Regions from separate parts of the Neorhizobium sp. 2083 genome, predicted to be linked through region 4. Evidence: predicted binding sites of a transcription regulator. Region 4 holds the regulator's gene; each other region holds the start of a gene.
What was found. The regulator LexA, encoded in region 4, represses DNA repair genes until DNA is damaged. The targets are predictions, from matches to a motif close to TGTTCNNNNTGTGTTCNG.
Positions count from the first base shown of each region.

Region 1: a site for LexA is predicted at 2,095-2,112, ahead of J2X76_RS28355 (metallopeptidase family protein). Genes of this name have one in related genera too.
Region 2: a site for LexA is predicted at 4,763-4,780, ahead of recA (recombinase RecA). Genes of this name have one in related genera too.
Region 3: a site for LexA is predicted at 3,408-3,425, ahead of uvrA (excinuclease ABC subunit UvrA). Genes of this name have one in related genera too.

Region 1 is NZ_JAVDTC010000010.1:107,182-115,039, forward strand. It holds gene J2X76_RS28340 (hypothetical protein) at 58-285, opposite strand; gene J2X76_RS28345 (CoA ester lyase) at 393-1,295, shown strand; gene J2X76_RS28350 (DUF1737 domain-containing protein) at 1,292-1,498, shown strand; gene J2X76_RS28355 (metallopeptidase family protein) at 1,524-1,961, opposite strand; gene J2X76_RS28360 (hypothetical protein) at 2,134-3,072, shown strand; gene J2X76_RS28365 (DNA polymerase Y family protein) at 3,113-4,534, shown strand; gene J2X76_RS28370 (error-prone DNA polymerase) at 4,531-7,858, shown strand, end outside.
Region 2 is NZ_JAVDTC010000005.1:132,963-140,820, forward strand. It holds gene ttcA (tRNA 2-thiocytidine(32) synthetase TtcA) at 1-721, opposite strand, end outside; gene alaS (alanine--tRNA ligase) at 777-3,431, opposite strand; gene recA (recombinase RecA) at 3,614-4,702, opposite strand; gene cckA (cell cycle histidine kinase CckA) at 4,949-7,570, opposite strand; gene J2X76_RS19955 (flagellar biosynthetic protein FliO) at 7,823-7,858, shown strand, end outside.
Region 3 is NZ_JAVDTC010000005.1:21,431-29,288, reverse strand. It holds gene J2X76_RS19420 (hypothetical protein) at 1-44, opposite strand, end outside; gene J2X76_RS19415 (DUF4258 domain-containing protein) at 41-370, opposite strand; gene uvrA (excinuclease ABC subunit UvrA) at 367-3,288, opposite strand; gene J2X76_RS19405 (single-stranded DNA-binding protein) at 3,536-4,090, shown strand; gene J2X76_RS19400 (HPP family protein) at 4,141-5,289, opposite strand; gene J2X76_RS19395 (MarC family protein) at 5,392-6,021, opposite strand; gene gyrA (DNA gyrase subunit A) at 6,249-7,858, shown strand, end outside.
Region 4 is NZ_JAVDTC010000005.1:271,954-279,811, forward strand. It holds gene pdhA (pyruvate dehydrogenase (acetyl-transferring) E1 component subunit alpha) at 1-810, opposite strand, end outside; gene J2X76_RS20595 (septum formation initiator family protein) at 1,006-1,323, opposite strand; gene eno (phosphopyruvate hydratase) at 1,563-2,837, opposite strand; gene kdsA (3-deoxy-8-phosphooctulonate synthase) at 2,955-3,803, opposite strand; gene J2X76_RS20610 (VOC family protein) at 3,808-4,680, opposite strand; gene lexA (transcriptional repressor LexA) at 4,881-5,600, shown strand; gene J2X76_RS20620 (ComEC/Rec2 family competence protein) at 5,581-7,858, opposite strand, start outside.

The DNA.
Region 1 (7,858 bases), on a different contig from region 4:
GGTACGCCGAGGCGCCGGAAACCGGCGCATTTGGTCTTAATTACCGCTTCGAAAGCATCAAAGATCGATAATCGTGCCGCGGCCGTCGTTCCAGACGCGCATTTCCCGCTTGCTCGCCTTGGCCCGCACCGGAACCTGCTTCAGCCGTGCCGAAAGCGCCCGCCCGATGGACAGAACCGCAAGGATGCCGGCAAAGGCGACGGTCAGTGAAGCGGTCAGAAGCGCTGCCATGGCAAGCACGGCAATGGCCGATACGATGACGAAGAATACGCGGATGTTTTGCATGGTATATACCTTTCTCATCGAAGAATGTGGGGCCTTTCGCCCTGTCTTGCAAGGGCTTTGCGCGGTGCGGTATTGCCGCAGACCAAAAAGATTGGCACAAAGCGTCCATGACCGCCTTGACCGATATCAATTATTCCTCCGTTCATCTTCGTCGCTCGATCCTGAGCGTGCCGGCCGGCAATACGAGGGCGCTGGAAAAGGTGCAGGGGCTGGATTGCGATATGGTGATCTTCGACCTCGAAGATTCCGTTGCGCCGGAAAAGAAGGCCGAAGCCCGCGACAACCTGCGTCGGCTGTTTACTGAAAATCCGCTCCGGGGCAGGGAAACCATCATCCGCATCAACCCGCTCGAAACCGAGTTCGGCAAGGCCGATATGGATCTGGTGACCGAGGTCTCTCCCGACGCGGTGCTGATCCCCAAGGTCGAGCACATGTCTCAGGTCCAGGCGGTGGCGGATATGCTTTCCGAGGCCGGAGTTCCGGACAGTCTCGCCATCTGGGCGATGATCGAAACGCCGAAAGGCGTCCTGAACGCGTCGGCGATTGCCCCCGTGGACGAGCGGCTTCAATGTTTCGTGGTCGGCCTCAACGATCTGCGCAAGGAGACGGGCGTGGTGCCCCAGCCCGGCCGGGCCTATCTGGTGCCATGGCTGATGCAGATCGTGCTCGCCGGCCGCGCCCATGGGATCGACGTGATCGACAGCGTCTTCAACGATTTCAAGGATATGGAAGCCTTCGAGGCGGAATGCGCGCAGGGCCGCGCCATGGGCTTTTCGGGCAAGATGCTGATCCATCCGGCCCAGATCGAACCCGCCAACCGGTATTTCGGGCCGGACCCCCTGGCCGTGGAAGAGGCGAAAGCGGTGATCGCCGCCTTTGCGGAACCGCAGGCGCAACATCTCAACGTCATCAACCTGAACGGCAAAATGGTCGAACGGCTGCATCTGGTGGAGGCCGAAAAGCTTGCCGCCAAGGCCCGGATCATTGCGGAACGAAAGAAAACGCCATGAAACTGTATCGCTTCCTCACCGGTCCCGACGATGCCTCCTTCTGCCACAAGGTGACGGCGGCGCTGAACAAGGGCTGGGAACTGTCCGGCTCGCCGACCTATGCCTTCAACGCCACGACCGGCGAGATGCAATGCGGTCAGGCGGTGACGAAAACCGTGCACGGCAAGGATTACGATCCCGAGATGAAGCTCGGCGAGCAATAACGGCAGTCGGTGGATCGGCTCGGGATCAGCGCTGGGCCGCTTCCTCGGCGCTCGCCTCAATGCGTTCCATGTCGTCGTCGCTGAGGCCGAAATGGTGGCCGATCTCGTGGATCAGCACATGGGTGATGATATCGCCCAGGGTTTCCTCGTTTTCCGCCCAGTAATCGAGGATCGGCCGGCGATAAAGCCGGATGCGGTTCGGCAGTTCGCCCGTTTCCATGTTGAAACGCTCGGAAATGCCGCGGCCCTCGAAAAGCCCGAGCAGGTCGAAAGGCGTCTCGAGCGCCATGTCCTCGAAAACGTCGTCGTCCGGGAAATCCTCGATCTCGATCGTCAGATTGGTGGTGAGAGCCCGGAATTCCTCCGGCAAATGACCATAGGCTTCGATCGCCAGCGACTCGAACGTGCTGATCGTCGGCGCGTGGCGATCCTGCCAATCGTCGGTCTGGTCAATGCGGGCCATAGGCTCTCCTTCTGATCAGGCCCATATAGTACCTCCCACGATATTTTTCGAGTGAAGAATCATCGGCCTAGGATCCGAGGAAAAGATTCCCAGGATTTGGCTGTTGACTCTTTCGGGCACCTCTGGAATCCATAAGAACATAAAGAGAACATGTATGAATGGAGCTGACGCCATGGCTGAGCACGCCACGGCGCAGGAGACGCTTTTTGCCCTGCGCGAACAGATCGCCAGACTGGAAGGAAAGTGCCTGCCGGCGCTTGCCGCGGCGCAACAGGCTGACTCGGCCGTCGATCCGGAAGGGCAGAAAGTTAAGGGTAATCAACCGCGTCTGCCATTCGGCATAATGCAGATGGACACCGCGTTGGAAGGTGGCCTGCCGCTCGACGGCATCACGGAAATCCGCTCGCTGCTGATGGGGGATGCCGGGGCAGCCAGCGGTTTTGCTCTCTCGCTTGCCTCTCACCTCAAAGCGAGGCACCCGAGCGAAGCGCCGGTTCTGTGGATTGGCGACGTCGTCTCCGGGCAGGAAGCCGGTATTCTCTATTCCGTCGGCCTCAGGCAGTTCGGGTTGAGCTCGCGGGATATTCTCTACGCCTCGCCGCGCAAGCTGGACGATGCCTTGTGGCTTGCAGAGACCGCGGTGGCCAGCGGGGCTCTTGTCGCCACCATTCTCGAAATCCGGGGAAACCCTAAGCATTTCGGGCTCACCGAAAGCCGCAGGCTGGGTCTCAGGGCAAAGGCGGCGGGGCGGCCGCTTTTCCTGCTGCGGCATGCGGGAGAGGAGGAGGCGAGCAGCGCCTCGTTCCGCTTCCTTGTCGAACCGGCGCTGGCGGCTCACCGGCACCTTCCGGATGGATCCGTGTTTGGCGGCAGTATCGGTCATCCTGTTTTCAGACTCACCCTGGAGAAGAGCCGTAACCCGGCTCCGCTGTCCTTACTTCTGGAGTGGAACCCCCATGACCGTCAATTTTCCCTTACCCGAGACGCAGGAGAGGCTTTCTCTTTCCGCAAGCGGCCAGCGCATCCTGGCACTCGTCTTCCCGCATCTGCCGACCGACAGGATCGCACGCCGGCTCTGGGGGATGTCGTGGCGCTTGAAAGAGCGTCCTGAGCACCCGCCGATCCTCTGTGCGGGGCGGCGCGAAAACGCGATGCGGCTCACGGCGCTGGACGAGATTTCCGAGCGGCTCGGCCTTAAACGCGGACAGGGTCTGGCGGAAGCGCGCGCGATGTTCCCGAAGATCGACGTGGTGGATGAGGACGAGGCGGCCGACCGTGCTTTGCTCGAAGCGATTGCGGACTGGTGCGACCGTTATACCCCGCTGGTGGCGCTGGACGGACGCGATGGTCTCTTTTTGGATATTACCGGCTGCGCACATCTCTTCGGCGGCGAACACGTCTTGCTCAAGGAGGTGCTCGGCCGGCTTCTCCATATGGGATTCGATGTCAGGGGAGCGATTTCTTCCTCACCCGGCCTTTCCTGGGCCGCCTGTCGCTTCGGCCGGGGCGGGGTGATTGCCGAGGGGCCGGTGGAAGAGGTTCTGGCGCGGCTGCCGGTCAATGCCCTGAGGATCGACCACGCAACGATCGCCTCGCTCCACAAGTTCGGGCTGAAGCGGATCGGCGACCTGCTGCCGCTGCCGCGCGCCCCGCTCGCCCGTCGTTTCGGAAAACAGCTTCTGCTTCGCCTGGATCAGGCCCTGGGTGTGAACGAGGAGGCCATTTCGCCTCGCCGACCGGTGGCGGCACTTTCCGCCGAGCGAAAACTTGCCGAGCCGATCCAGGCGGAAGACCATATCCTTCAATTGACCGGCCAGATCGCCAGTTCCCTGAAACCGGGGCTGGAGGCGCGCGGCGTGGGCGGCCGGGTTTTCGAACTCGTGCTGTTCCGGGTCGACGGCCGGGTTTTCCGCATCGCCGCCGGCGCATCACGACCGCTTCGCGATCCGTGCCGTATCTCCGCACTGTTTGCCGAGCGTCTGACCGCGATTTATGACGATATTGATGCCGGATACGGTTTCGAACTCTTGCGCCTCAACGTGTTGCAGCACGATCCGTTCAGGACGGATCAGGGCGATTTCACCGGCGAGGACGATGGCAAAATTTCACTGGCGGATTTTATCGATCGGGTCTCGGCGCGGTTAGGGACGGACTGTTTGCAAGTGGCTGAACTCCGCCAGAGCCATATGCCGGAACGCGCCCAGATTTTCGTTCCGGCCATTGCCGTGCAAGTCGCTCCGGAAAAGACCGAGGAGGTTTTTGTCTTTGCACCGAAAGCCGATCGCCCCCTGCGGCTGTTCCGGCATCCCGAACTCATGGAAGCCTTTGCGGCGGAAGTGCCGGACGGACCTCCCCAGCGCTTCCGCTGGCGCCGTACCGTCCACCAGGTAATCCGCGCAGAAGGCCCGGAACGTATTTCGCCGGAATGGTGGGCCGACAAGGAAAGCGCCGAGGAGCGTGACTATTTCCGGCTCGAAAGCGAGATGGGCCGCCGCTTCTGGATTTTCAGAAAGGGTCGCTACAACCCTAAGAATGAGCCGCCGACCTGGCACGTCCATGGAATCTTCGCATGACGGATGTTGCTGCTTTTTTCGAGATCGGCGCCAAAAGCAATTTTTCCTTCTTGGAAGGCGCAGCCCGACCGGAGGAGATGGTGCTGACCGCCAGTATTCTTGGGCTTTCCGGTCTTGGGATCGCGGATCGCAATTCGGTTGCAGGCGTGGTGCGGGCGCATAATCAAGTCCGTGAGATGAAGGAGACTTATAAACGGCAGCAGGAGCAGGGCAAAAAGGAGGATGAAGAAGACGCTGTCTGGCCCTGTGCTTTCCATCCCGGAGCCCGACTTGTCTTCTCGGACGATACGCCGGATGTCCTGGCCTATCCGAAGAACCGTCAAGGCTGGGCTAATCTCTGTCGGCTCCTGAGCCGGGGAAATCTGAGGACCGAAAAAGGCTCCTGCATTCTTGAGGAATGGGACTTCCTGGAATGGTGCGACGAGATGAGGCTTGCGGTCGTGCCGGATTTTTCCCGCGCTGAAGATGGCGCCTATCTGGCAGACCTGAGCGAAAAACTGAAGGCTTATCGAAGCAAGTTCAAAAAGGACGTCTATCTTGCCTTGTCTCCTACCTATGATGGGCGGGACAGGCTTGTTTTTGCGGCATTTGCCCAGATCGCCTCTCGAAACGGCTTGCCATTGATTGCAACCAACCAGCCGCTCTTCCATCTTCCCGAACGACGATCGCTATCGGATGTCGTAACGGCCATTCGAGAACATGTTACAATTCAGGAGGCCGGTTTTCGCCTGGCTCCGAATGGAGAACGCTACATCAAGCAGGCGGCCGAGATGGCTCGGCTTTTTCATGCATACCCGGATGCAATCGCGAACACCCGGAAATTCGCGGGCCAGCTCAAATTCTCTCTTGAAGAGCTGGAGCATAATTATCCGGATGAAACTGTGCCAGGCGAAACCTTGTCGGAAACCCTGGAACGACTGACATGGGAGGGGGCAAGACGCAGATATCCGAAGAAGATTCCTGAGACCGTTTTAGATCAAATCGGGTATGAGCTGGGTCTCATCAAGGAAATGCAATACGAACCCTATTTTTTGACGGTTCGTCACATCGTTTGGCATGCTCGGGATGTATTGAAGATCCTGTGCCAGGGGCGCGGGTCGGCGGCCAATTCAACGGTCTGTTATTGCCTGGGAATCACCGAGGTTGATCCAACCACGACAAAATTACTTTTCGCGCGGTTCATTTCAACACAGCGTAATGAACCGCCGGATATCGATGTCGATTTTGAACATGCTCGTCGCGAAGAGGTCATCCAATATATCTATGAGCATTACGGCTATCGCCATGCCGGCTTGACAGCAGCAGTCACGAGTTATCGGACCCGGATGGCGGGGCGTGAAGTCGCCAAGGCTTTTGGCCTGTCGGAGGATGTACAGGCCGCGCTTTCCAGCCTTGTCTGGGGTTGGTCGGAAGACGCTCTCTCGGAGCGGGATGCGAAAGCGGCTGGGCTTGATGTGGAAGATACCACAACATTAAAAGTCATGTCACATGCCCAGGAGCTCATGGGGTTTCCGCGTCATCTCACCCAGCATGTCGGTGGTTTTCTGATCACGCGCGACCGTCTCGATGAAGTCGTCCCGATCATGAAGACGGCCATGCCCGGCCGTTACATGATTGAATGGGACAAGGATGATCTCGATACGCTGAAGCTCCTGAAGATCGACGTTTTGGCCCTGGGGATGCTGACCTGCCTGAAGAGAGCGTTCGAGCTCATGGAAGTGCACTACCAGTATAAGGCGACCCTGGACGGGCTTCAAAAGGACGAGCGGGACGATGTCTACGACATGATTTGCCGGGCTGATACGATCGGGGTGTTCCAGATCGAGAGCCGTGCTCAAATGAGCATGCTGCCACGGCTTCGGCCAAGGGAATTTTATGATCTTGTTGTCGAAGTCGCGATCGTTCGTCCAGGCCCTATTCAAGGAAACATGGTCCATCCCTATTTGAAGCGGCGGGAAGCTGTCAGAAAAAATCAGCCTATCGATTATCCCAGTCCCGAGCTTGAAGACGTATTGGAGAGGACGCTTGGCGTCCCGCTTTTCCAGGAGCAGGCAATGCAGATTGCCATTACTGCGGCCGGTTTTTCTCCTGAAAAGGCCGACAAGCTTCGCCGGTCGATGGCAACTTTCAAACGGTCGGGACGTGTCGAAGAATTTAGGCGCGACTTTGTAGGGGGTATGCTTAAGAAAGGAATTTACACCAAGGAATTTGCGGAAAGCTGTTTCAGCCAGATCGAAGGATTTGCCGAATATGGGTTCCCGGAGAGCCACGCGGCTTCGTTTGCCCTGCTCGTCTACGTTTCGTCCTGGATCAAAGCCTATTACCCGGACGTCTTCTGCGCGGCGATGCTGAATTCGCAACCGATGGGGTTTTATGCGCCGGCACAGCTTATTCGCGATGCGCGTGAGCATGGGGTGAAAATTCTTCCCGTTGATGTCAACAGGTCGCAATGGGACTGCACTCTTGAGGAGGCTCCGTTCGATAGAACCGCAATCGACAGGCGTCACGAGTCCATGCGTGATGTCATCAAGACGAAATATGCCGTGCGCCTGGGTTTCCGCCAGGTCAAAGGCCTTTCCGAAGATGACGTGCTTAACAGGCTCATCGCCAATCGCGGGGAAGGATATACGTCCATCCATGATCTCTGGCTTCGGTCGGGGCTCGGCAAATCGGATATCGAGCGTCTTGCGGATGCGGATGCTTTTACCGATTCCTTCAAAGGCATGAGGCTACCGCGCCGTGACGCGCTTTGGGCGGTTCGGGGACTGGATGCAAGGAATTCGGCGGAGAACCGATCCTTGTTCGAGCTCGCCGATGGTGCGGATCTCCGGCCGGAGCCGAAAGCAAAGCTTCCCGGAATGCTGCCGGGCGAAGAGGTGATCGAGGACTACCGATATCTGTCGCTTTCGTTGAAAGGACATCCCGTCTCCTTCCTTCGCGAAGAATTCAAGCAGATGGGGATCAAGCGCAGTGTCGATCTGCTGACGGTTCCGAACGGGCAGAGGGTGACGATCGGTGGGCTCGTTCTCGTGCGGCAGCGTCCAGGTTCTGCCAAGGGGGTCATCTTCATGACCTTGGAGGACGAAACCGGTGTCGCGAATGCAATCGTCTGGAAAAAGACATTCGACAAATATCGCCCGGTCGTCATGGGCGCCCGCCTCGTGAAGATCCATGGCAGGCTGCAAAGCCAGAGCGGCGTCATCCATACGGTGGTCGAGCATATCGAGGATATCACCCCGATGCTGGGGCTGCTGCAGAAGGAAGCAAGGCGGTTCGGCGTGTCGGCCAGCTCCGATGAAGTGTTGCAGTCCAGCGGCGACCATC
Region 2 (7,858 bases), 140 kb from region 4:
TGGAATTGCGCTGCAGGCCGTCCTGCGAGCCGCAGAGATCGCAGGGGATGATCGGGAACTGCATGGCGGCGGCGAATTTGGCCAGGTCGTCCTCGGCGCAATAGGCGAGCGGCCTCAGCACCATCATGTCGCCTTCGTCGTTCAAGAGCTTTGCCGGCATGCCGGCAAGCCTTCCGCCGTGGAAAAAATTCATGAAGAAGGTTTCGAGAATGTCTTCGCGGTGATGACCGAGCACCAGCGCATCGCAACCCTCTTCGCGGGCGATCCGGTAAAGATTGCCGCGCCGAAGCCTGGAACAGAGAGAGCAATAGGTGGCGCCTTCCGGCACCTTTTCCTTCACGATCGAATAGGTATCGCGATATTCGATCCGGTGCTTGACGCCGATGGAGGCGAGATATTCCGGCAATATATGCTTGGGGAAGTTCGGCTGGCCCTGGTCGAGATTGCAGGCAATCAGCTCGACCGGCAGCAGGCCGCGCCATTGAAGATCGAGCAGCACCGCCAGCAGCGAGTAGGAATCCTTGCCGCCGGAGAGACCGACGAGCCAGCGTTTCTGGCCGCCCAGCATGCCGAAATCATCGAAGGCCTGGCGCACCTGCCGCAGCAGGCGCTTGCGCAGCTTGTTGAACGAGACCGAGCTCGGCGCCTCCCGAAACAGGGCGGGCACGAGACCGTCGACGGCATCGTCCAGGTCATCGTCGATTTTGGCCGTCACGCCCATTGGTCTTTCCTTGAGATCGAAAAGCGGGCAAAGGCCCGCTTTTCTCAACCGAATATCAGGCGCCGAGAACGGCTGCCACCGCGTCGAGCGCCTCATTGGCCTTGGCGCCATCCGGGCCGCCAGCCTGGGCCATGTCCGGCCGGCCGCCGCCGCCCTTGCCGCCGAGCGCCACGGAGGCGACGCGAACCAGGTCCACTGCGCTGAAGCGGTCCACCAGATCAGGCGTCACCGCAACAACGGCACTGGCCTTGCCGTCTTCCGAAACGCCGATCAGCGTGACGACGCCGGAGCCGAGGCTCGCCTTGCCTTCATCCGCCAGGCCCTTCAAATCCTTGGCATCGATGCCGGTGAGCGCCTTGCCCATGAACTTGACGCCGCCGACCTCCCTGACATCACCGGTCGAACCGCCCTGCCCGCCGCCCATGGCAAGCCGGCGCTTGGCATCCGCCAGTTCCTTTTCGAGCTTGCGGCGCTCGTCCAGCAGCGCCTCGACGCGCGAAACGACGTCCGCCGGCTGCACCTTGAGGGCGCCCGCGAGCGTTTTCACGCGATCGTCCTGTTCGGCGAGATAGGCGCGCGCCGCCTCGCCCGTCACCGCCTCGACGCGGCGAACGCCGGCGCCGACGGCGCTTTCGCCGAGAACGCGGACAAGGCCGATATCGCCGGTGGCGTTCACATGCGTGCCGCCGCAGAGCTCGATCGAATAGGGCTTGCCGGTCTTCGGACCCTCCACCGCCTTGCCCATCGCAACGACGCGGACTTCATCACCGTATTTTTCGCCGAACAGCGCCATTGCGCCTTCCGCGATCGCGTCGTCGACGCTCATCAGGCGGGTCGTGACGGGCGCGTTCTGCAGGATGATGGCATTGGCCATGTCCTCGACCTTCTGCAGCTCCTCGGCCGACATCGGCTTCGGATGCGAGACGTCGAAACGCAGGCGCTCGGGCGCCACCAGCGAGCCCTTCTGGGCGACGTGGGTGCCGAGCACTTCGCGAAGCGCCTCATGCAGGAGATGGGTGGCGGAATGGTTCGAGCGCAGGCGCGAACGGCGGGCGTGATCGACTGTCAGCGCCACCGCATCGCCGACCTTCAGCGTGCCCTCGGCGACGGTCGCGATGTGGACGAACAGGCCCTCGCCCCTCTTCTGCGTATCCGCGACCGTGAGCCTGGCGTGATCCGTCGAGATCACGCCGGTATCGCCCATCTGGCCGCCGGATTCGCCGTAGAACGGCGTCTGGTTGACGACGATCTGGACCTGCTCGCCGGCCGACGCGCTGTCGACCGCCTTGCCGTCGCGCACGATCGCCTGCACCACGCCTTCGGCGGTCTCGGTGTCGTAACCCAGAAACTCGGTCGCGCCGTGCTTTTCCTTGAGCTCGAACCAGATCGTCTCGGTCGCCTTGTCGCCGGAGCCAGCCCAATGGGAGCGGGCTTCCGCCTTCTGGCGTTCCATCGCATCGGTAAAACCGGCGATATCGACGCCGATCTCGCGGGCACGCAGGGCGTCCTGGGTCAGGTCGAGCGGAAAACCGTAGGTGTCATAAAGCTTGAAGGCCGTCTCGCCATCCAGCATGTCGCCCTTGCCAAGCGTGCCGGTCGCGTCGGAGAGCAGCGAAAGGCCGCGTTCCAGCGTCTTGCGGAAGCGGGTTTCCTCGAGCTTCAGCGTTTCGGAGATCAGAGCCTCGGCGCGGACCAGTTCCGGATAGGCGCGACCCATTTCCTGCACCAGCGTGGGCAGGAGCCTGTACATGACCGGCTCCCTGGCGCCCAGCAGCTGCGCATGGCGCATGGCGCGGCGCATGATGCGGCGCAGAACGTAACCACGCCCTTCGTTCGACGGAAGAACGCCATCGGCGATCAGGAAGGCGGAGGACCGGAGATGGTCGGCAATGACGCGGTGGCTGGCGCTGCCTTCCGCCTTGACGCTCATGACGTCCTCGATCGTGGCGGTCAACGTGCGGAACAGGTCCGTATCGAAGACGCTCTGCTTGCCCTGCAGGACGCAGGCCATGCGCTCGAGACCCATGCCGGTATCGATCGACGGGCGCGGCAGGAGCGAACGTTCGCCCGGCGCCGTCTGCTCGAACTGCATGAAAACGAGGTTCCAGAATTCGAGGAAACGGTCACCATCCTCTTCCGGCGAACCGGGCGGTCCGCCCCAGACGTTTTCACCCTGGTCGATGAAGATTTCCGAGCACGGACCGCAGGGGCCGGTATCGCCCATCTGCCAGAAATTGTCGGAGGTCGGGATGCGGATGATCTTGTCGTCGGAAAAGCCGGCGATCTTCTTCCAGAGCGTTGCCGCCTCTTCGTCCTCGGAATAGACCGTCACCAGCAGCCGGTGCTTCGGCAGGTCGAACCCTTCCGTGACCAGCTTCCAGGCAAGCTCGATGGCGCGCTCCTTGAAATAGTCGCCGAACGAGAAATTGCCGAGCATTTCGAAAAAGGTGAGATGGCGCGCGGTGTAGCCGACATTGTCGAGATCGTTGTGCTTGCCGCCGGCGCGCACGCATTTCTGCGAGGTTGTCGCGGTCGAATAGGAGCGCGTCTCAAGACCGGTGAACACGTTCTTGAACTGCACCATGCCGGCATTGGTGAACATCAGCGTCGGATCGTTGCGCGGTACCAGCGGACTGGAGGAAACGACCTCGTGGCCGTTCTTTCGGAAATAGTCGAGGAAGGTCGACCGGATTTCATTCACGCCGCTCATGCTACGCCCTTTTTACCGCCGGATGCGGTCCTATTATTCGAAAACCAAAGGCTTGTATCGTCCACGCCCACAACTGTCCAGCCGCCCGCCGCCTGGCCAAACGAGAAACCGGCCGCTCATCTTTCGATGGCGACCGGTCGATTGCAAGCGGCCGGAGAAAACTCCGAGTGCGGCGGGACCGCTTACATATCCGCAGCCGCGTCGCCGTCGTCAGCGTCGGGACCACCGTTCTGCAGGAAGCGGTCGGCGATGAGGCCGGCATTCTGGCGGAGCGACGTCTCGATCTCGCGGGCAAGTTCAGGATTGTCGCGCAGGAAGGTCTTGGCGTTCTCGCGGCCCTGGCCGAGGCGCTGGCTGTTATAGGAGAACCAGGCGCCGGACTTCTCGACGATGCCGGCCTTGACGCCGAGATCGATCAGTTCGCCGGTCTTGGAAACGCCTTCGCCATACATGATGTCGAATTCGACCTGCTTGAAGGGAGGCGCCATCTTGTTCTTGACGACCTTGACGCGGGTCTGGTTGCCGACCACTTCCTCGCGCTCCTTGACCTGGCCGATACGGCGGATATCGAGGCGAACCGAGGCGTAGAACTTCAGGGCGTTGCCGCCGGTGGTGGTTTCCGGAGAACCGAACATCACGCCGATCTTCATGCGGATCTGGTTGATGAAGATCACCATGCAGTTCGACTTGGAGATCGAAGCGGTCAGCTTGCGCAGCGCCTGGCTCATCAGGCGGGCCTGGAGACCCGGCAGGCTGTCGCCCATCTCGCCTTCGATTTCGGCGCGCGGGGTCAATGCGGCGACCGAGTCGACGACGAGGACGTCGACTGCGCCGGACCGGACCAGCGTGTCGGTGATTTCGAGCGCCTGTTCACCGGTATCCGGCTGCGAGATCAGCAGGTTCTGGAGATCGACGCCGAGCTTGCGGGCATAGACCGGATCGAGCGCATGTTCGGCATCGACGAAGGCGCAGATGCCGCCCTTCTTCTGGGCTTCGGCGATCGTCTGCAGCGCGAGCGTCGTCTTGCCGGAGCTTTCCGGACCGTAGATTTCGATGATGCGGCCCTTCGGCAGGCCACCGATGCCAAGCGCGATGTCGAGGCTGAGAGAGCCGGTCGAAACCGTCTCGATCTCAACGATATTCTCGTTCGAACCGAGCTTCATGATCGATCCCTTACCGAAGGATCGTTCGATCTGTGACAGTGCTGCTTCCAGCGCCTTGCTCTTGTCCACGCCTTTATCCTCTACCAGCCGCAACGAGTTCTGTGCCATGTTGATCCCACCTTTAGGTTATTGCCGCCGCGCAAGCAATGAAGCAGCCGATAAAGGTGATGTACCTATTTTGTTCTCATTTGGCAAGAGCCAGACAAGAGATTGACTCGAAATAGATATTTCCGTTCCGTTCCCAGGATGTTCACGCCTGTTGAGGTGTGGAAAATTCGCGTTTGAAATCAACATCGCGCAACGCTCGCGCGACGAATCGCGACGTTTGAAATTTCATGAGGGTCTGTCCGATTCTCACTCCGAATCGAGCATTTCCCGGACCGCGACCGCGAGCTGCTTCAGCGAAAACGGCTTCGGCAGGAAGCCGAACTTGGCGTCGGCGGGCAGGTTGCGGGCAAAAGCATCCTCGGCATAACCGGAGACGAAGATGAACTTCAGATCCGGATAAGTCTTGCGCAGCTCGGTCAGAAGCGTCGGCCCATCCATTTCCGGCATGACGACGTCGGAGACGACGATATCCACCTGGCCCTGAAGCTCTTCCATGATATCGAGCGCCTCGGTGCCGGAGCCCGCCTCATGCACGGTATAGCCACGCGTTTCCAGCATGCGCTTGCCGCCGCGGCGGACGGCCTCCTCGTCCTCGACGAGCAGGACGACCGCCGATTTTCCGGTAAGGTCCAGATCGTCGGAGGCGGGCGTCGACACGACGGGTGCCACAACGGCCGGCTGGGCAGACACGGCGGTTGCGTCTGCCGAAACGGCCTCCTGCACGATGACCGGCGCTTCGGGAATGTGGCGCGGCAGGAAGATGCGGAAACTGGTACCGCGGCCGACTTCCGATTCGGGATAGATATAGCCGCCGGACTGCTTGACGATGCCGTAGACCATGGAGAGGCCGAGGCCGGTGCCCTTGCCCACTTCCTTGGTGGTGAAGAACGGCTCGAAGATCTTGTCCATGATTTCGGGCGGAATGCCAGAGCCGGTGTCGGACACCTCGACCATGACGAAATCCTCGGCCGGCAGATCCGCCTGGTGGAAGCCGCCTGCATCCTCGGCGGAGACGTTGCGGGTCTTGATCAGGATCGTGCCGCCCTGGGGCATGGCGTCGCGTGCGTTGACGCAGAGATTGATCAGCACCTGCTCGAACTGCGACAGGTCGGTACGAACCGGCCAGAGATCGCGGCCGTAATCCACTTCGAGCTTCACATTGGTGCCGGAGATCAGCCGGTCGACGAGCATGCGCAGGTCGCCGACGACATCGGTCAAATTCAGCACCGCCGGCCGCATGGTCTGCTTGCGCGAGAAGGCAAGCAGCTGGCGCACCAGAACCGCGGCGCGGTTGGCGTTGCGCTTGATCTCCATCAGGTCCGCAAAGCTTGCGTCGGAGGGGCGCGCCTGCAGCAGGAGATGGTCGGAGGACAGAAGGATCGCGGTCAGCACGTTGTTGAAGTCGTGCGCGATGCCGCCCGCCAGCGTGCCAACCGCATTGAGCTTCTGGGTCTGGGCCATCTGGGTTTCGAGCGCCTTCTGCTCGGTCGTCTCGACGGCATAAACGATCGCCGCCTCTTCCGGCGCCTCGTCGCTCTCGTCGATCACGGCATTCACATAGAAGCGTACGTAACGGTTCTCGTCGCCCGGATGACGCGAATCGATCGGGGCGATATCGCCCTGGCCGTCCTTGGCGGCGGCGATCGCCTGCATCAGCGGCTGGCGGGAATTGTCGTGGACGATCCTGTCGAGTTCGATGCCGGCATCCACATCGTCGCGGGAAACCACACCGGCAAACAGCTTGAGGAACGGCGCATTGATGCGCAGGATCCGGCCTTCGCCGTCGACCGAAGCTATCGCCATCGGGGTGTTGTTGAAGAAACGCGTGAAGCGCATCGCGGAGGCCGACTGGTCGCCCTCGCCGCCCTTCGGCCGCGCCAGCACGATGGTGCGGCTTTCGCCCGGCGCGCCATCGCGGGTGGCGCTGACATTATGCACCAGGCGCACGGGCAGGCTCTGGCCGTTGGCGCGGCGCAGGTCGAGGTCGAGCGTTTCGGTGCGCTTGAGGCCGGGGGCCGCCTGCACCGACTGGATCAGCGCCATGCCCTCGCCCGCCACCAGATCGGCAATCGTCAGCGAGCGCGGAGCGAATTTGGTGAGGTCGATGCCGAGCCATTCGGCGAGCGTGGCGTTCAGATAGAAGATCTCGCCCTTCTTGCCGGCGGAGAAGAAACCGGCCGGCGCATGGTCGAGATAGTCGATGGCGTTCTGCAGCTCGCGGAAGAACCGCTCCTGGTCGTCGCGTTCCGAGGTGATGTCGGTGATCTGCCAGATATCAAGCTGGCCCTTGCGGCTGTCGGCGGGGGTCAGCAGCCTCGCCTTGAGGCGGTACCAGTGGGCGCCGGAACCGTTTCCGGTCGGGCGTCCGATCGGCTGGAGAAGCCGGAACTCCTCGTGGCCTTCGCGGCCTTCGCGCAGCGCCGTGGTCAGCCGGTAGAGCGCCTCGGTCGATTCGCGGGTCTTGGACAAAAGCGCTTCGAGCGACTGAACATTGCTTGCCCTGGTCGCGCCGGTCATCCGGCCATAGGCGGCATTGGCGTAGAGGATGCGACCCTTGACGTCGGTGATCAGAATGCCGTCGGGATGATTGGCGAGGAAACCGCGGGCCAGTTCGTCGGAACGCGATTGCGGCATCACCTCGACGAGGCCGATGATCGACGACACCAGGAAGAATATCCCGACCATGGCGAGGATGCCGAGCAGGCCGAGCACCAGCTCGTTGTCGAGCGCATGCTGGAACAACACGAAACCGGCGGCCACACCACAGAGAACGAGCGCCAGGAGAACGATCCGGATGATGGTACCGCCACGCGTCCCTTTTTCCACCAGGGGCGCCTCGTAGTTGCCGCTTTGCTGCAACTTCGTCATCAATTCCTCGCATTTCGACCGGCGCTGCGGCCATGAACATTCAGGGATCGGGGTTCCCGTGATTCCTTATTAGCAAGTTGCAGGTTCAGCAAAAAGCTCCGCAAGGCCACAAAAGCCGGGACAGTTCGGCGTAGTGACCTATCTTTGCTTTTCTGCGCTGTCTTTCAGCGCGGGACAATGACAGTTAGCAGCTTGCTTCGGTAGGAAAAAAGTCGTTTTTTACCGCGGCGTTTACATGAGGAGTGGCAAGAGATGTTCGAAGACCTGATGGGGGCCTATGGGGGCCGC
Region 3 (7,858 bases), 250 kb from region 4:
ACATAATTCCCTTCGCGAATGAGCTGCGACGCGTGCCTTGTCATTGCCGCCTCCTTCCGGTGAAATCCTCGCTCCATCTATCCGGATCCGGCTGGTAGGCAGTAATCAGAACCGCCGGCTCATCCGCCCCCGCCGGAATGCCCCATAAAAGATGGATGGGACGCGCGAATTCGTCAAATTGCAGAATCAGGACACAAGGCCCCTTGTGGTATTCGGGATACTCCTCGACCAGGGTGCAATTCCCAATTCCGTCGATCAGGGCCTCGATGAGCAATCCGTCATTTTCCAGTTCCCTCAAGGCATGAAGCGAGACCCTGAACTTTCCGTTCCCGATCAGACCCAGCACCCTTGAAAGGATCGTCTCCGTCACTCCGCCGCTTCCACCTTCTTGGCCGGCCGGCGCTCCAGCAGTTCCTTCAGGAACTGGCCCGTATAGGACCGCTTTTCCTTGACGATCTGCTCAGGCGTTCCCGCTGCGACCACTTCGCCGCCGCCGGTGCCGCCTTCCGGGCCGATGTCGATGATCCAGTCGGCCGTCTTGATGACTTCGAGATTGTGCTCGATGACCACCACGGAATTGCCCTGGTTCACCAGTTCGTGCAGCATTTCCAAAAGCTTGGCGACGTCATGGAAATGCAGGCCGGTCGTCGGCTCGTCGAGGATGTAAAGCGTGCGTCCCGTCGAGCGCTTCGACAGTTCCTTGGCTAGCTTGACGCGCTGCGCCTCGCCACCCGAAAGCGTATTGGCCTGCTGGCCGACCTTGATATAGCCGAGGCCGACATCGAACAGCGACTGCAGTTTGTCGCGCACCGCCGGCACCGCCGAAAAGAACTCGACGCCTTCCTCGACCGTCATGTCGAGCACGTCGGCGATCGACTTGCCCTTGAAGGTGACGTCGAGCGTCTCGCGATTGTAGCGCTTGCCGTGGCAGACGTCGCAGGTGACGTAGACATCGGGCAGGAAGTGCATCTCGATCTTGATGACGCCGTCGCCCTGGCAGGCTTCGCAGCGGCCGCCCTTGACGTTGAACGAGAAACGGCCCGGCTGGTAGCCGCGCGCCTTTGCCTCCGGCAGGCCGGCGAACCAGTCGCGGATCGGCGTGAACGCGCCGGTATAGGTCGCCGGGTTGGAGCGCGGCGTGCGGCCGATCGGCGACTGATCGATATCGATCACCTTGTCGATATGTTCGAAACCGTCGATCCTGTCGTGCTCGGCCGGGATTTCGCGGGCGCCCATGACGCGGCGTGCCGCCGACTTGTAGAGCGTCTCGATCAGGAAGGTCGATTTGCCGCCGCCGGACACGCCGGTGACCGCGGTGAACACGCCGAGCGGAATGGCGGCGGTGACATTTTTCAGATTGTTGCCGCGGGCGCCAAAAACCTTGATTTCCTTGCCCTTCTTGGGCTTGCGGCGGTCGACGGGAACCGGCACTCCGAGCTCGCCGGACAGGTATTTTCCAGTCAGCGATTTCGGATTGGCCATCACCTCGCGGGGCGAGCCTTCGGCGACCACCTGTCCGCCATGAATGCCGGCGGCCGGCCCGATATCGACCACATAATCGGCGGTCAGGATCGCGTCCTCGTCATGTTCGACGACGATGACCGTATTGCCGATGTCGCGCAGGTGTTTCAGCGTCTCGAGCAGGCGCGCATTGTCGCGCTGGTGCAGGCCGATCGACGGTTCGTCAAGCACGTAGAGCACGCCGGTCAGGCCCGAGCCGATCTGCGAGGCGAGCCGGATGCGCTGGCTTTCGCCGCCCGACAACGTGCCGGAATTGCGCGACAGGCTGAGATAATCGAGGCCGACATCGTTCAGGAAGCGCAGGCGTTCGCGGATCTCCTTGAGGATGCGGACGGCGATCTCGTTCTGCTTGGCGTTCAGCTGTTCCGGCAGCACTTCGAACCAGTCGCGCGCAAGCCGGATCGACATGTCCGTGACCTGGCCGATATGCAGCTTGTTGATCTTCACCGCGAGAGCTTCCGGCTTCAGGCGAAAACCGTTGCAGGCCGGGCAGGGAGCGGCCGACATGTAGCGTTCGATCTCTTCGCGCGCCCAGGCGCTGTCGGTTTCCTTCCAGCGGCGTTCGAGGTTCGGCACAATGCCTTCGAAGTTCTTGACCGTCTTGTAGGAACGGGCGCCGTCGGCATAGTGGAACTCGATCTTTTCCTCGGTGCCCTCCAGGATGGCCTTCTGAGCCTCCTCGGAAAGCTCGTTCCAGCGGCTGGACAGCTTGAAACCGAAGGCTTTTCCGAGCGCTTCGAGCGTCTGGTTGTAATAGGGTGAGGTGGATTTCGCCCATGGCGCAATCGCGCCGTCGCGCAGCGTGCGGGCGGGTTCCGGCACGATCAGCGCCTCATCCACCTTCTGCTGCGAACCGAGGCCGTCGCAGGTCGGGCAGGCGCCGAAGGGATTGTTGAACGAAAACAGCCGGGGCTCGATTTCCGGAATGGTAAAACCGGAGACCGGGCAGGCGAACTTTTCCGAAAACAGCACCCGCTCGTGCGTCTCGTTGAGCGACTTGTTGGCGGATCCGCCGGCTGCGGTATCCTCGGCGCGCAGCGGCTTGTCGGCGAATTCGGCGACTGCCAGCCCGTCGGCCAGTTTCAGCGAGGTCTCGAGACTGTCCGCCAGGCGTGCGGAAATGTCGGAGCGCACCACGAGGCGGTCCACGACCACGTCGATATCGTGCTTGTATTTCTTGTCGAGCGCCGGAACGTCGGCGATCTCGTAGAACTGGCCGTCCACCTTGACGCGCTGGAACCCCTTTTTCATCAGGTCGGCGAGTTCCTTCTTGTACTCGCCCTTGCGGCCGCGGATCATCGGCGCCAGAATGTAAAGGCGCGTGCCCTCCTCGAAGGCGAGGATGCGGTCGACCATCTGGCTGACGGTCTGGCTTTCGATCGGCAGGCCGGTTGCCGGCGAATAGGGCACGCCGACGCGCGCAAAAAGCAGGCGCATATAGTCGTAGATCTCGGTGACCGTACCGACCGTCGAGCGCGGGTTGCGCGAGGTCGTTTTCTGCTCGATCGAAATTGCCGGCGACAGGCCGTCGATCTGATCGACATCCGGCTTCTGCATCATCTCCAGGAACTGGCGCGCATAGGCCGAAAGGCTTTCGACATAACGCCGCTGGCCTTCCGCATAGATCGTGTCGAAGGCGAGCGAAGACTTGCCCGAACCCGACAGGCCGGTCATGACGATCAGCGAATTGCGCGGCAGATCGAGATCGATGCCCTTCAAATTGTGCTCGCGCGCACCACGTATGGAAATGCTCTTCAGTTCGCTCATCTTCATGCTCTCGGGAGGATTGAAGCCCTTATGTAGTGATTGATCCGCGGCTGTCGAGACGAAACTGTCGCGATGCAGCGCCGTTCCCTGAGTCGGTTGACAGCACTATAGGAATAAACTAGAACAAATAAAGAACAAATTTGCCTGTGGATTAAAGATCGCAAAGACCCAATGGCAGCGCCCGATGGGATAAAGTGGTGCGATTGTTTTTGGTGCCGCCAGGCGGGCGGCAGATGAGGTGACGAATATGGCCGGTAGTGTGAACAAGGTAATCCTGGTGGGGAATGTGGGGGCTGATCCTGAAATCCGCCGGACGCAGGACGGCCGGCCGATCGCCAACCTTCGCATTGCCACGTCCGAAACCTGGCGTGACCGCAACAATGGCGAACGTCGCGAGAAGACCGAATGGCACACCGTCGTGGTCTTCAACGAAGGCCTCTGCAAGGTCGTCGAGCAATATGTGAAGAAGGGCGCCAAGCTTTATATCGAAGGCGCGCTGCAGACCCGCAAGTGGCAGGACCAGACCGGCAACGACCGTTATTCGACGGAAATCGTGCTGCAGGGCTTCAACTCGACGCTGACCATGCTGGACGGCCGCGGCGAAGGCGGCGGCGATCGTGGCGGTTACGGCGGCGGTGGCGGCAATCGCGTTGGCAATGATTTCGGCGGCAACGATTTTGGCGGCGGTGACGACTACGATCGTCGGCCTGCCGGCGGTTCGAGCCGTGGCGGCCAGTCCTCCGGCGGCCAGTCCTCGGGCGGCAATTTTTCGCGTGATCTCGACGACGACATCCCGTTCTGATCGGTCGATCGGCATCGGTTTCTGAAACGGGCGGCTGCCTGAATTGTTGATCAGGCGGCCGCCTTGTCGGCGAGCATCGCGACCAGCGCGTCCGATTGGGACAGGATCCCGACCAGCTTGTTGTTCTCCCGGGTTACCGGCAGGTAGTGCAATCCTTCTTCGGCGAAGATGACGATGGCGTCGGCGATCGGTGTGTCCGGGCCAACCGTTTTGACCGGGGTCGTCATGATGTCCTTGACCGTGTCGTTCGGCGCGCTGGCGCCCGACAGAACGAGGCGCAGGCGCTGGGAAAATCCGATCTTCGGCCGACCTTTCGTCCAGTATGCCTTGTCGAGGAAATCGGTCTGGGTGACGATGCCGACCACTTCCGCCCTGTCGTTGGTGACGGGCAGGGCTTTGAAATGGTGAACGCGCATCAGGTCGTGCGCTTCCTTCAGCGAATTGTCCGGGGCCACTGCCACCACATCGCGTGACATGATGCTGGCGCAATCGAGGTGGCCGGCGCGCCGCCGGTAGGAACGCAGTTCCGTCCGCCGCAGGATCGTTTCGAGGTCGTCGCGATCGATATCCAGGAACTCGTCATATTCTTTCAGCACGTCGTCGAGGTCGGCGGAGGCAAAACCGATACGCTGGATCGAGGCGGGATCGGTCGTGCCGTGGTCGGCCGTCGCCGGCTTGTGCGCGTGCGGGTAACGACGTCCGGTCAGATTGTTGAAAATCAGCGCGATCATAAGCAGGACCAGCGAATTGCCGGCCACCGGCCAGATCACGAATCCATATCCGAGTGCGTGGATCGTCGGCCCGCCGAGCACGGCGGTGAGCGCGATCGCGCCGCTCGGGGGATGCAGGCACCGGAGCGTCATCATCGCGGCGATGGCGACCGCGATCGCCACAGCCGCCGCCAGGAACGGGTCGCTTATCAAAAGAGCCGCGGTCACCCCGACCAGGGCCGCGACAATATTGCCCCCTAGGATCGACCAGGGCTGCGCAAGCGGGCTGGAAGGCACGGCAAACAGCAGCACGGCGGAAGCCCCCATCGGCGCAACCAGTGCTGGAAGGGTCGCATCCGCCTTCAGAGCCAGGCTTCCCAGCAGTCCCGTCACCAGAATTCCCGCGAGCGCGCCAAGTGCCGCACGCATTCTTTCTCTGGGGCTGACGGGGGTGGCTTCCGGCAGGAGCCGGCGCAACAGGCGGCGCATCATAAAAACTTTCGATCGAGGTGGGCTTTGATCGCGTTCTAGCAGAAAATTCCGTTCTGTCGCCCACGTCTTACCTAAGTGGGACGTGCGTCGGTACGGAGGCTAGAGATTGAAGGCCGAGCGCACGCCGTCGACGACGAACTGGACGGAAAGCGCCGCGAGGATGACGCCGAGCAGACGGGTGAGGATCGCCCTTCCGGTGACGCCGAGAAAACGGTCGAGCCGCTCGGCGATCAAAAGCGTCGCGTAGACGAGCAGCATGATCAGCGCGATGACGCCGATCAGCAGCGCGCGGTCGAGGGCACCGGGCAGGGTGCCGGAAAGCAGGACGGTGGCGGAGATCGCGCCCGGTCCGGCAATCAGCGGCAACGCCAGCGGAAACACCGCGATATTGTGGATATGGTCGATGGTGATCGCCGCCTGGGATGTCTTTTCCTTCCGCTCCTGGCGTCTCTCGAACACCATTTCGAAGGAGATCCAGAAGAGCAGCAGGCCGCCGGCGATGCGGAAGGCGCCGATCGAGATGCCGAGCAGACCCAGCACGCTGGAGCCGAACAGCGCGAAGACGGCAAGGATGCCGAAGGCGATCAGCGATCCGCGGAAGGCGACCTGGCGGCGCTGGACGGCGGTCATGCCGACGGTCAGCCCCAGAAAGACCGGCGCCAGCCCGGGCGGATCGAGTGTCACGAGCATCGTGGTCAGGGCATTGACCAGCATATCTGGGGTCGCCATATCCTCTCCCTGTCAGACCGCGATCCTTGCAGTCGCATCGGAAGATTGTTAGGACAGGCTGACAGCGAAAGAAAGCCCACTCCATCCACGTCGCGGCCTGTTCCGACCCCGTTCAAAAGCTGCGTTAAAGCCGCAAAAGCTGTTCAAAACCACGGTGGAAATTGGCGCTCGGAACCGCTTTCCGCTATAAAAAAGAAACTGATTCCGAACAGAGATCGTGATCCGATTTGACTGAGCAAAGCACACCCGGCGGCGGAAAGCTGCCTCCAGGCATCGAACCCATTTCCATCATGGAAGAGATGCAGCGGTCCTACCTCGATTACGCCATGAGCGTCATCGTCAGCCGCGCCCTTCCTGACGTCCGTGACGGACTGAAGCCGGTCCACCGGCGCATCCTCTACGGCATGTCGGAACTCGGCATCGACTGGAACAAGAAATACGTCAAATGCGCCCGCGTCACCGGGGACGTGATGGGTAAGTTCCATCCGCACGGCAACTCGGCGATCTATGACGCGCTGGCGCGCATGGCGCAGGATTGGTCGCTCCGCCTGCCGCTGATCGATGGGCAGGGCAATTTCGGCTCGATCGACGGCGACCCGCCGGCGGCCGAACGTTACACCGAGTGCCGTCTCGAGAAAGCGGCTCACGCGCTGCTCGACGATCTCGACAAGGAAACCGTCGATTTCCGCGACAACTACGACGGCACGCTGTCCGAGCCTGTCGTGGTGCCGGCGAAATTCCCGAACCTTTTGGTCAACGGCGCAGGCGGCATCGCCGTCGGCATGGCAACCAATATTCCGCCGCACAATCTGTCGGAAGTGATCAACGGCTGCATCGCCCTGATCGACAACCCGGCGATCGAGCTGCCGGACATGATGGAAATCATTCCCGGTCCGGATTTTCCGACAGGCGCCCTCATCCTCGGGCGGGCCGGCATCCGTTCCGCCTACGAGACCGGTCGCGGCTCGGTCATTATGCGCGGTGTCGCGGCGATCGAGCCGATGCGCGGCGATCGCGAGCAGATCATCATTACCGAGGTTCCCTTTCAGGTGAACAAGGCGACGATGGTCGAGAAGATCGGCGAGCTGGTGCGCGAAAAGCGCATCGAAGGCATTTCCGACCTGCGCGACGAATCCGACCGCCAGGGTTACCGCGTCGTCATCGAGCTGAAGCGCGATGCCAATGCGGATGTAATCCTTAATCAGCTTTATCGCTACACGCCGCTGCAGACCTCCTTCGGCTGCAACATGGTGGCGCTGAACGGCGGCAAGCCGGAACAGCTCGCACTGCTCGACATGCTGCGCGCCTTCGTGTCCTTCCGCGAGGAAGTGGTTAGCCGGCGCACGAAGTACCTGCTGCGCAAGGCTCGCGAACGCGCCCACGTCCTGGTGGGCCTGGCGATCGCGGTCGCCAATATCGACGAGATCATTCTCCTGATCCGCCGCGCGCCCGATCCGCAGACGGCGCGCGAGCAGTTGATGACCCGTCGTTGGCCGGCTCAGGACGTCGATGCTCTGATCCGCCTGATCGACGATCCGCGCCACCGTATCAACGAGGACGGCACCTATAATCTTTCCGAGGAACAGGCCCGCGCCATCCTCGAGCTCCGTCTCGCCCGCCTGACGGCGCTCGGCCGCGATGAAATCGGTGACGAACTCAACAAGATCGGCGCCGAGATCAGTGATTATCTCGACATCCTGTCGTCGCGCCTGCGCATCCAGGCAATCGTCAAGGACGAACTCGCTGCCGTGCGTGACGAATTCGGCACCCCCCGCCGTACGCAGATCCTCGACGCCGGCCTTGAAATGGACGACGAGGATCTGATCGCCCGCGAGGA
Region 4 (7,858 bases):
TTCGAGGATGATCGGGCCCTTGCCGGAGCGGCAATGCTCGAGCGCCTCGTCGGCGGCGGCCTTCACGGCGCGAACGTCCATGCCATCGACCTGGACGCCTGGAATGCCGAAGCCGGAACCGCGCAGCGAGTAGTTCGACTGCGCCGTGGCGCGGGCCGTCGAGGTGCCCATCGCATAACGGTTGTTTTCGACGATATAGACGATCGGCAGCTTCCAGAGAGCAGCCATGTTGAAGCTCTCGTAGACCTGGCCCTGGTTGGCCGCGCCGTCACCGAAATAGGCGACGGAGACGCTGTCGTTGTTGCGGTAGCGGTTGGCGAAGGCCAGGCCGGTTCCGAGCGAAACCTGGGCGCCGACGATGCCGTGGCCGCCGTAGAAATGCTTTTCCTTGGAGAACATGTGCATCGAGCCGCCCTTCCCCCTGGAATAGCCGCCCCTGCGCCCCGTCAGCTCCGCCATGACGCCGCGCGCGCTCATGCCGGTTGCCAGCATGTGCCCGTGGTCGCGATAGGCGGTGATGACCTGATCACCCTCCTGCTGCGCCATCTGCATGCCGACGACGACCGCTTCCTGGCCGATATAGAGGTGACAGAAACCACCGATGAAGCCCATGCCGTAAAGCTGGCCGGCCTTTTCCTCGAAACGGCGGATCAGCAGCATTTCACGGTAGGCGTGAAGATCCTGGTCCTTGCCGAAATCCGGGGTGTTCTTGCCCGTGAACTCCTTTGCGGAGGCTTTCGAGGCTGATTTGATTGCAGACTTTGCCGCTGGTTTACGGCCGGATACAGACGCGGTTTTGGTCGGCGCCATTCATCCCTCCCTTTGAGTTCTGCGTTGAGAGCGAGAATACGCCCTGACAATGTGTCGCCAGATTCCCACTCTGGTTTCGGGGAATACCATAGGCAAGAAAAGCTGCCCCAGCAATGCCATAAACGCATGGCTCACATTCCGTGTAACACGATGAAAAGGTTACAGAAATGTGAAATTAACCGGATTTCGGTTAATTCAGAAGTAGTTGTTGAAGATGACGATTTCGTCGCCGCGCGAGACATTCAGCTGATAACGGGCGATCTCGTCGAGCATGTCCTTGTCGAGCGAACCGTCGCTCATCAGCTGAACCTGCCGCTCCAGCGTTTCGCGCTTGGCGGTGAGCTTTGCGAGTTCCTCCGCCCGCGCCTGCCGCTGACGCTCGAATTCCTCCGTGGCGATCAGACCGAGATCGCCGTGGATGGAATGATAGCCGAAGTAGGAGAGAAACGCGACTGTTATGGCGGGAAGGACAAAACGGCCAAATTTTCTTTTCTTATGATGCTTTGTCCACATGCCGCTCTAACGCCTTGCCACGCTTACGGGATCTCAAATCGATCCGAAACAGAGCATCAAATTCGCAGAACTTGCTTAAGCAATCGTTGACCAGAATCGAGTCCGAAAAAAGCCCGCGTCTTTCGGCGCGGGCTTTGGAATTATGGTGCAATGATTTTGCCGGCCCTTCGCTTGAGCTCAGGGCGTACGTCCTTCGAAACGATTCACTGGATCGTTTCGTTGGCTTCGCCAAACAGCCCTTAACCCTTCAGGATGCCGCGGCCGGCATAAGCGGCCTGCGGGCCGAGCATTTCCTCGATGCGGATCAGCTGGTTGTACTTGGCGAGCCGGTCGGAACGCGACAGCGAACCGGTCTTGATCTGCCCGCAATTGGTGGCGACCGCGAGATCGGCGATCGTCGAATCCTCGGTTTCGCCCGATCGGTGCGACATGACGGCCGTGTAGGCGGCCTTGTGGGCGGTCTCGACGGCATCGAGCGTTTCCGACAGCGAACCGATCTGGTTGACCTTGACGAGGATGGAGTTGGCGACGCCCATCTTGATGCCGTCGCGCAGGCGAGCCGAGTTGGTGACGAACAGATCGTCGCCGACGAGCTGGCACTTGGCGCCGATCTTGTCGGTCAGGTACTTCCAGCCGGCCCAGTCGTCTTCGGCCATGCCGTCCTCGATCGAGATGATCGGGTACTTGGCGGCGAGTTCGGCGAGGTAATCGGCCATGGCTTCCGGCTCGAGCGTGCGGCCCTCGCCTTCCATCTCGTACTTGCCGTTCTTGAAGAATTCGGTCGAGGCGCAGTCGAGCGCGAGGCATACGTCGTCGCCCGGCTTGTAACCGGCCTTTTCGACCGACTTCATGATGAAGTTGAGGGCTTCCGGCGCGCTCTTGAGGCCCGGCGCGAAACCGCCTTCGTCTCCGACATTAGTGTTGTGGCCCTGGGCTGCCAGTTCCTTCTTGAGGACATGGAAGATTTCCGAACCCATGCGCACGGCGTCCTTCAGCGTTTCGGCGCCGACCGGCATGATCATAAATTCCTGGAAATCGATCGGGTTGTCGGCATGGGCGCCCCCGTTGATGATGTTCATCATCGGAACCGGCAGAACATGGGCGTTCGGGCCGCCAACATAACGGTAGAGCGGCAGGCCGGAGGTTTCGGCCGCGGCCTTGGCGACGGCGAGCGAGACGCCGAGGATGGCATTGGCGCCGAGACGCGACTTGTTCGGCGTGCCGTCGAGGGCGATCATCGTCTTGTCGATATGGATCTGGCTTTCGGCGTCGAAGCCACCGATCGCGTCGAAGATCTCGGTATTGACCGCTTCGACCGCCTTTTCGACGCCCTTGCCGTGATAACGCTTGCCGCCGTCACGCAGCTCGACGGCTTCGTGCGCGCCGGTGGAGGCGCCCGACGGAACGGCCGCGCGGCCCATCGTGCCGTCTTCCAGATAGACATCCACCTCGACGGTCGGATTGCCGCGGCTGTCGAGGATTTCGCGGGCGATGATATCGGTGATGGCGGTCAAGGGTCTCTCCCTGGGTTTGGACGTCGGTTTCAGGCGTCATGAGGTCACTGAAAATGTCTCATAATCAATGACACGAAAATTACAATCGAGGCGGTTTTCCCGCCTTTTCGGTCGGGCTCAGGCGGCCTTGGCGACGGCGTCGAGCGCGAGCAGCTTTTCAAGAAGCCGCGGCATGTCCTTCAGATAAACCATGTTGGGGCCGTCGCAGGGAGCGTTGTCGGGATCCTGGTGGGTCTCGATGAAAACCCCGGCGACGCCGACCGCGACTGCCGCACGGGCCAGCGTCTCGACGAACTGGCGCTCGCCGCCCGAGGTCGTGCCCTGGCCGCCAGGCTGCTGCACGGAATGGGTGGCATCGAAGATGACCGGCGCGCCCATGGCCGCCATGATCGGTAGCGAGCGCATGTCGGAGACGAGCGTGTTGTAACCGAAGGAGGCACCGCGCTCGCAGAGCAGGATGTTCGGATTTCCGCTCTGGTTCAGCTTGCCGAGAACATTCTTCATGTCCCAGGGCGCCAGAAACTGGCCCTTTTTGACGTTGATGACTCGACCGGTCCTGGCGGCGGCGACAAGGAGGTCCGTCTGGCGGGACAGGAAGGCCGGGATCTGCAGGACATCGACGACTTCGGCAACCAGAGCGCATTGCTCTTCCGAATGGATATCGGTCAGCACCGGAATGCCGAGTTCCTTCTTGAGGTCGGCGAAGACTTCCAGGCCCTTTTCCAGGCCGAGGCCGCGCTTGCTCGACAGTGACGAGCGGTTCGCCTTGTCGAAGGAGGTCTTGTAGACGAGCCCCATGCCGAGCTTGTTGCAAAGCTCCTTGAGGGTGCCGGCGACCATGAAGGCATGATCGCGGCTTTCCATCTCGCAGGCGCCGGCGATCAGCGACAGTTTTGCGTCCTGCGCGAAAACCACCTTGCCGTCTCCTTCGCCGACGGAGACGCTGGGATTTGCGGTAACGTCCATGAACCTATTCCTCGAAGCCGAACAAAACACCCTGGCCGGGTGCCGCCGAGACGAGAACGCGGCCCTCCCGGCGGACGAATGCGACGTCATTAGCAGCAAGGGTGATCTCTGTCACGGCAAGATCGGCCGTCTTGAAGATGATCGCCCGGCCGCGCAGCCCTTCGGCGCCGGGCATAGACGGAAGCGCAAATTCCGCCTGGAGTTCCTGATCATCAAGGATGCGGATGCGGGCATTGGCCGCGGCAAGCTCGAGCGGTGCCGCCTCCGGCGCTGCCTTCGTCAGCAGCACCTGTTCGACAAGCGGGGCGAAATCGGACGGCACCGAGGCCGACAGGATGATTTCGCTGAGGCCCGTGACCGTATTGGCGTGCCGCTCCAGTTCGCCGCGATTGGCGGGCAGCGGATTGATGCGCTGGCAGGAAAACAGCAGGAAATCGGGTGCACGGTCATCGCCGGCAAACGCCAGCCGAAAGCTCGCTTCCGTTTCCGAACCGTCAGGCAGCGTCATGCCGCGCGAAAACTCCAGCACCTCGCCTGCCGAAATGCCGCGCATCTTGAAACGCGCATGATCGGCCATCGCGTCGCGGGTGGCGACCACGAGCGCGGAAAAACCCTGCCGGTTGCGGGCATTGCGGAAAGCGAGATCGCGGGCCGTGAAGACATTGCCGCGCTTTGCCGCGACACCCGCATGGCGCCGGTTGGCAAGCGCCAGCGGCTCCAGGTAGGTCCCATCGGAGAAGAACACGCAAGCATTGGCCGTGCCGAAAGGATGAAAAGCGTCCGGCGCAACTGTAAAACCAAGCTCCGTGAGCCGGGAGCGCGCAGCGGTAAGTTCCGCCACCGGCAGCACGAGATGATCGATCGGTCTTGCGTTCACGCGAGGGCCCCCAGAATTGGAATCGCAAAGCTACTTTGGCAGCAGGCTCGCGCCGCGCAAGTGGTGTGAGACCAGATATCTGGCACGCATCTATGAAGAAAAAATCATCATACTTCACAGAAATTTAGGGACTTGCAGAACACATATGGAACATATAGTGTCCGTTCTGGATTTGTTTCCGACTCTCAGGGTGCCAAAAGATGCTCACGCGCAAACAACAGGAATTGCTTCTGTTCATTCACGAACGCATGAAGGAATCCGGCGTCCCGCCGTCATTCGACGAAATGAAGGATGCTCTGGACCTTGCTTCCAAGTCCGGCATCCACCGGCTGATCACGGCGCTCGAGGAACGCGGCTTCATCCGCCGCCTGCCCAACCGGGCGCGCGCACTCGAGGTCATCAAACTGCCGGAAGCCTATTCGCCGAGCATGCAGCCGCGACGCGGCTTCTCGCCGAGCGTCATCGAAGGCAGCCTTGGCAAGCCGCAGCCGGTCGCCGCCCCTCCGAAACCTGTCGCCAACGACGATGTGTCGAACGCCACGACCGTTCCGGTCATGGGCCGCATCGCCGCCGGCGTGCCAATCTCGGCGATCCAGAACAACACCCATGATATCGCGGTGCCGGCCGAGATGCTCGGCTCCGGCGAACATTATGCGCTTGAGGTCAAGGGCGATTCGATGATCGAGGCCGGCATTCTCGACGGCGACACGGTGATCATCCGCAACGGCAATACCGCCAATCCCGGCGACATCATCGTCGCGCTGGTCGACGACGAGGAAGCGACGCTGAAGCGTTTTCGCCGCCGCGGCGCCTCGATCGCGCTGGAAGCCGCCAATCCCGCCTATGAGACCCGCATTTTCGGGCCGGACCGGGTGAAGATCCAGGGCAAGCTCGTCGGCCTCATCCGCCGGTATCACTGATCAGCTGCCTGACTGGCTCCGGCAGGGACCGGTCGAAACGCTGGCTTCGCCAATCATAGTGGCGGTGCCTGCTCCAGGGACGGTCCTCGCCCGCCATGGCCGCCCGAACCTGCCAGCGCCGATAGTCGGTAGCGCCGTTGAGGGAAATCTCCAGCGCGCCGGTTTTTCGGAGCGTGCTGCCATTGATCATCAGCGCTCCGGACCGGCATCGGTCGAAGCGGGCACTCGGGGCAATGACGAGACTGGCGACGTCGCAGGCGGCCCCGGCATATCGGCCGTCTTCGACGGCAATGACAATCCCCTCGCCGGTGCTTGCAGCGCACCAGGCCTTGGATTCGCAGGTGAAGCGGCCGGGAGGCGCTTGTTTCATCCGCGACTTCGCCGCTTCGATCTGCTGCGTGGTCAGTTCGCGGCGCTCCTTGTTTTTTGCGCCGTTGGACTTGTCGTCGTTTTTTGCCCTGGTGGACTTGTCGTCCGGCGGCTTGTCCTTGGAGCGGGACATTTCCGGCTTTGCCGGATCGCCAATAAGAAGCGCCCTCTTCCATTGATCGTAGATGAAGTCGGGCGGGCGCGTGCGGTTGGTGGCAACCGTCTCCCCGTTCAGAAGCGCCACCAGCGTTCCGTCCTCCGAGACCAGCATATCCGGCAGGGGCGCCGATCGCTCGTGCCACGAGAGCAGCAGGGAAGCGATCATCAGCGGCAGGCCGATCACTCTCAACCTCGTTCTCAAAAGCGTCAGCAGCAGGAATCCCACCGTCGAGACCGTCAGAAACCAGGGATGCTGGCGGCCGATGCCGACATCGCCCCCCCAGGCCGCCACATGTCTGGCGATCGCGATCACCGCTTCCAGACCAAGGCCCATGAGCTTCATGAAGGGAGCGTCGAGGCCGAAAGGCATCAGTAGCATGCCGGCGAGCCCGGCCGGCATGACCACGAAGGAAATGATCGGCATGGCGGCAAGGTTGGCGGCAAGGCCGTAGGTGGCGATGCGGTGAAAATGCTCGACCGAGAAAAGCGCCGTCGAGATGCCGCCGATCAGCGATGTCGCGAAAATGCCGGCCACGAAATTCCAGGATGCCAGCGCAGGCTTCACCACAGGGTGACGAAACGGCAGAGGCTCCGGATCGCGGCCTTCGGCCCGAAGTTTCCAGAGGGCGAAGCCGGCGACCAGGGCGACGGTGGCGGCAAACGACATCTGGAAGCTTGGGCCCAATATTTCCGAGGGCGACATGGCGATGATGACGAGCGCGGACAGGGCGACATTGCGCAGGCTGATCGATGGCCGGTCGAAGAGGACGGCGACCAGCATGATCGCCATCATGATATAGGCCCGTTCGGCCGAAACGCCGAAACCGGAGATCAGATAGTAGGCGGTCACCATCATCAGGGCGCCGAAGGCGGCGAATTTCTTGACCGGATACGTCTGCGCGAATCCCGTGAAGACCGAAAGCACGGTGCGGACGCCAACGAAGAAAATGCCGGCGGCGAGCGCCATGTTGAGCCCTGAAATGGCGACGATATGGGCAAGCCCAGAGAGCCGCAGCGCTTCCGTCGTCTCTTTGGAAATCGCCCTGCGTTCGTCGGTCACGATTGCAGCGGCAAAGGCGCCCGGATCGCCGGGCACAGTCGCGCGAATACGGGTGGCGATCGTGCTGCGCAGATCGAAAAGCCGGCTTTCGATGTCCGCGATCCAGTTCCCGGCCGAGAGTAACGCGGCCTGTTTTTTCGGCGCCGCATAGAAAAATCCGACTCCGCCGATGCCATCGAAATAGGAAGAGAAAGCGAAGTCGTTGAGGGCGGGCAGAGCCGGCCCGGATGGCGGCGAGATGCGCGCGCGGCCGGTGATCGTGTCGCCGATCTGCGCCGGTTCATGACGGGCCCTTGCCAGCAGCGATACCCGTTCCGGCGGACGCCTGATCTGCGGATTGGCGGTGCGCTCGATGCGGACCATATAACGCCAGCGCCCCTGGCTGTCGATCTCCCTGCGCTCGACGACCCCTGCAAGCTCGGTCGTCACCGGCCCGTCCAGGATGACGGTAGCCCGACGCCAGGTCTCGAATTGCGCCAGCATCATCCCGCCCAGGAAAAGAGCGAGACCAAGCGGCAATAGACGCTTCGGGCCGGGCCGATGCCGCAACACGATAGCGCCCAGGGTGCAGACGCAAAAAAGCAGGAAAAATGGCCAGAAAGCCGGGGTCTCCGGCAGCACGAACCAGCAGGTGGCCCCCGCCCCGACGAGCACGGGCAGAAAGAGGAAG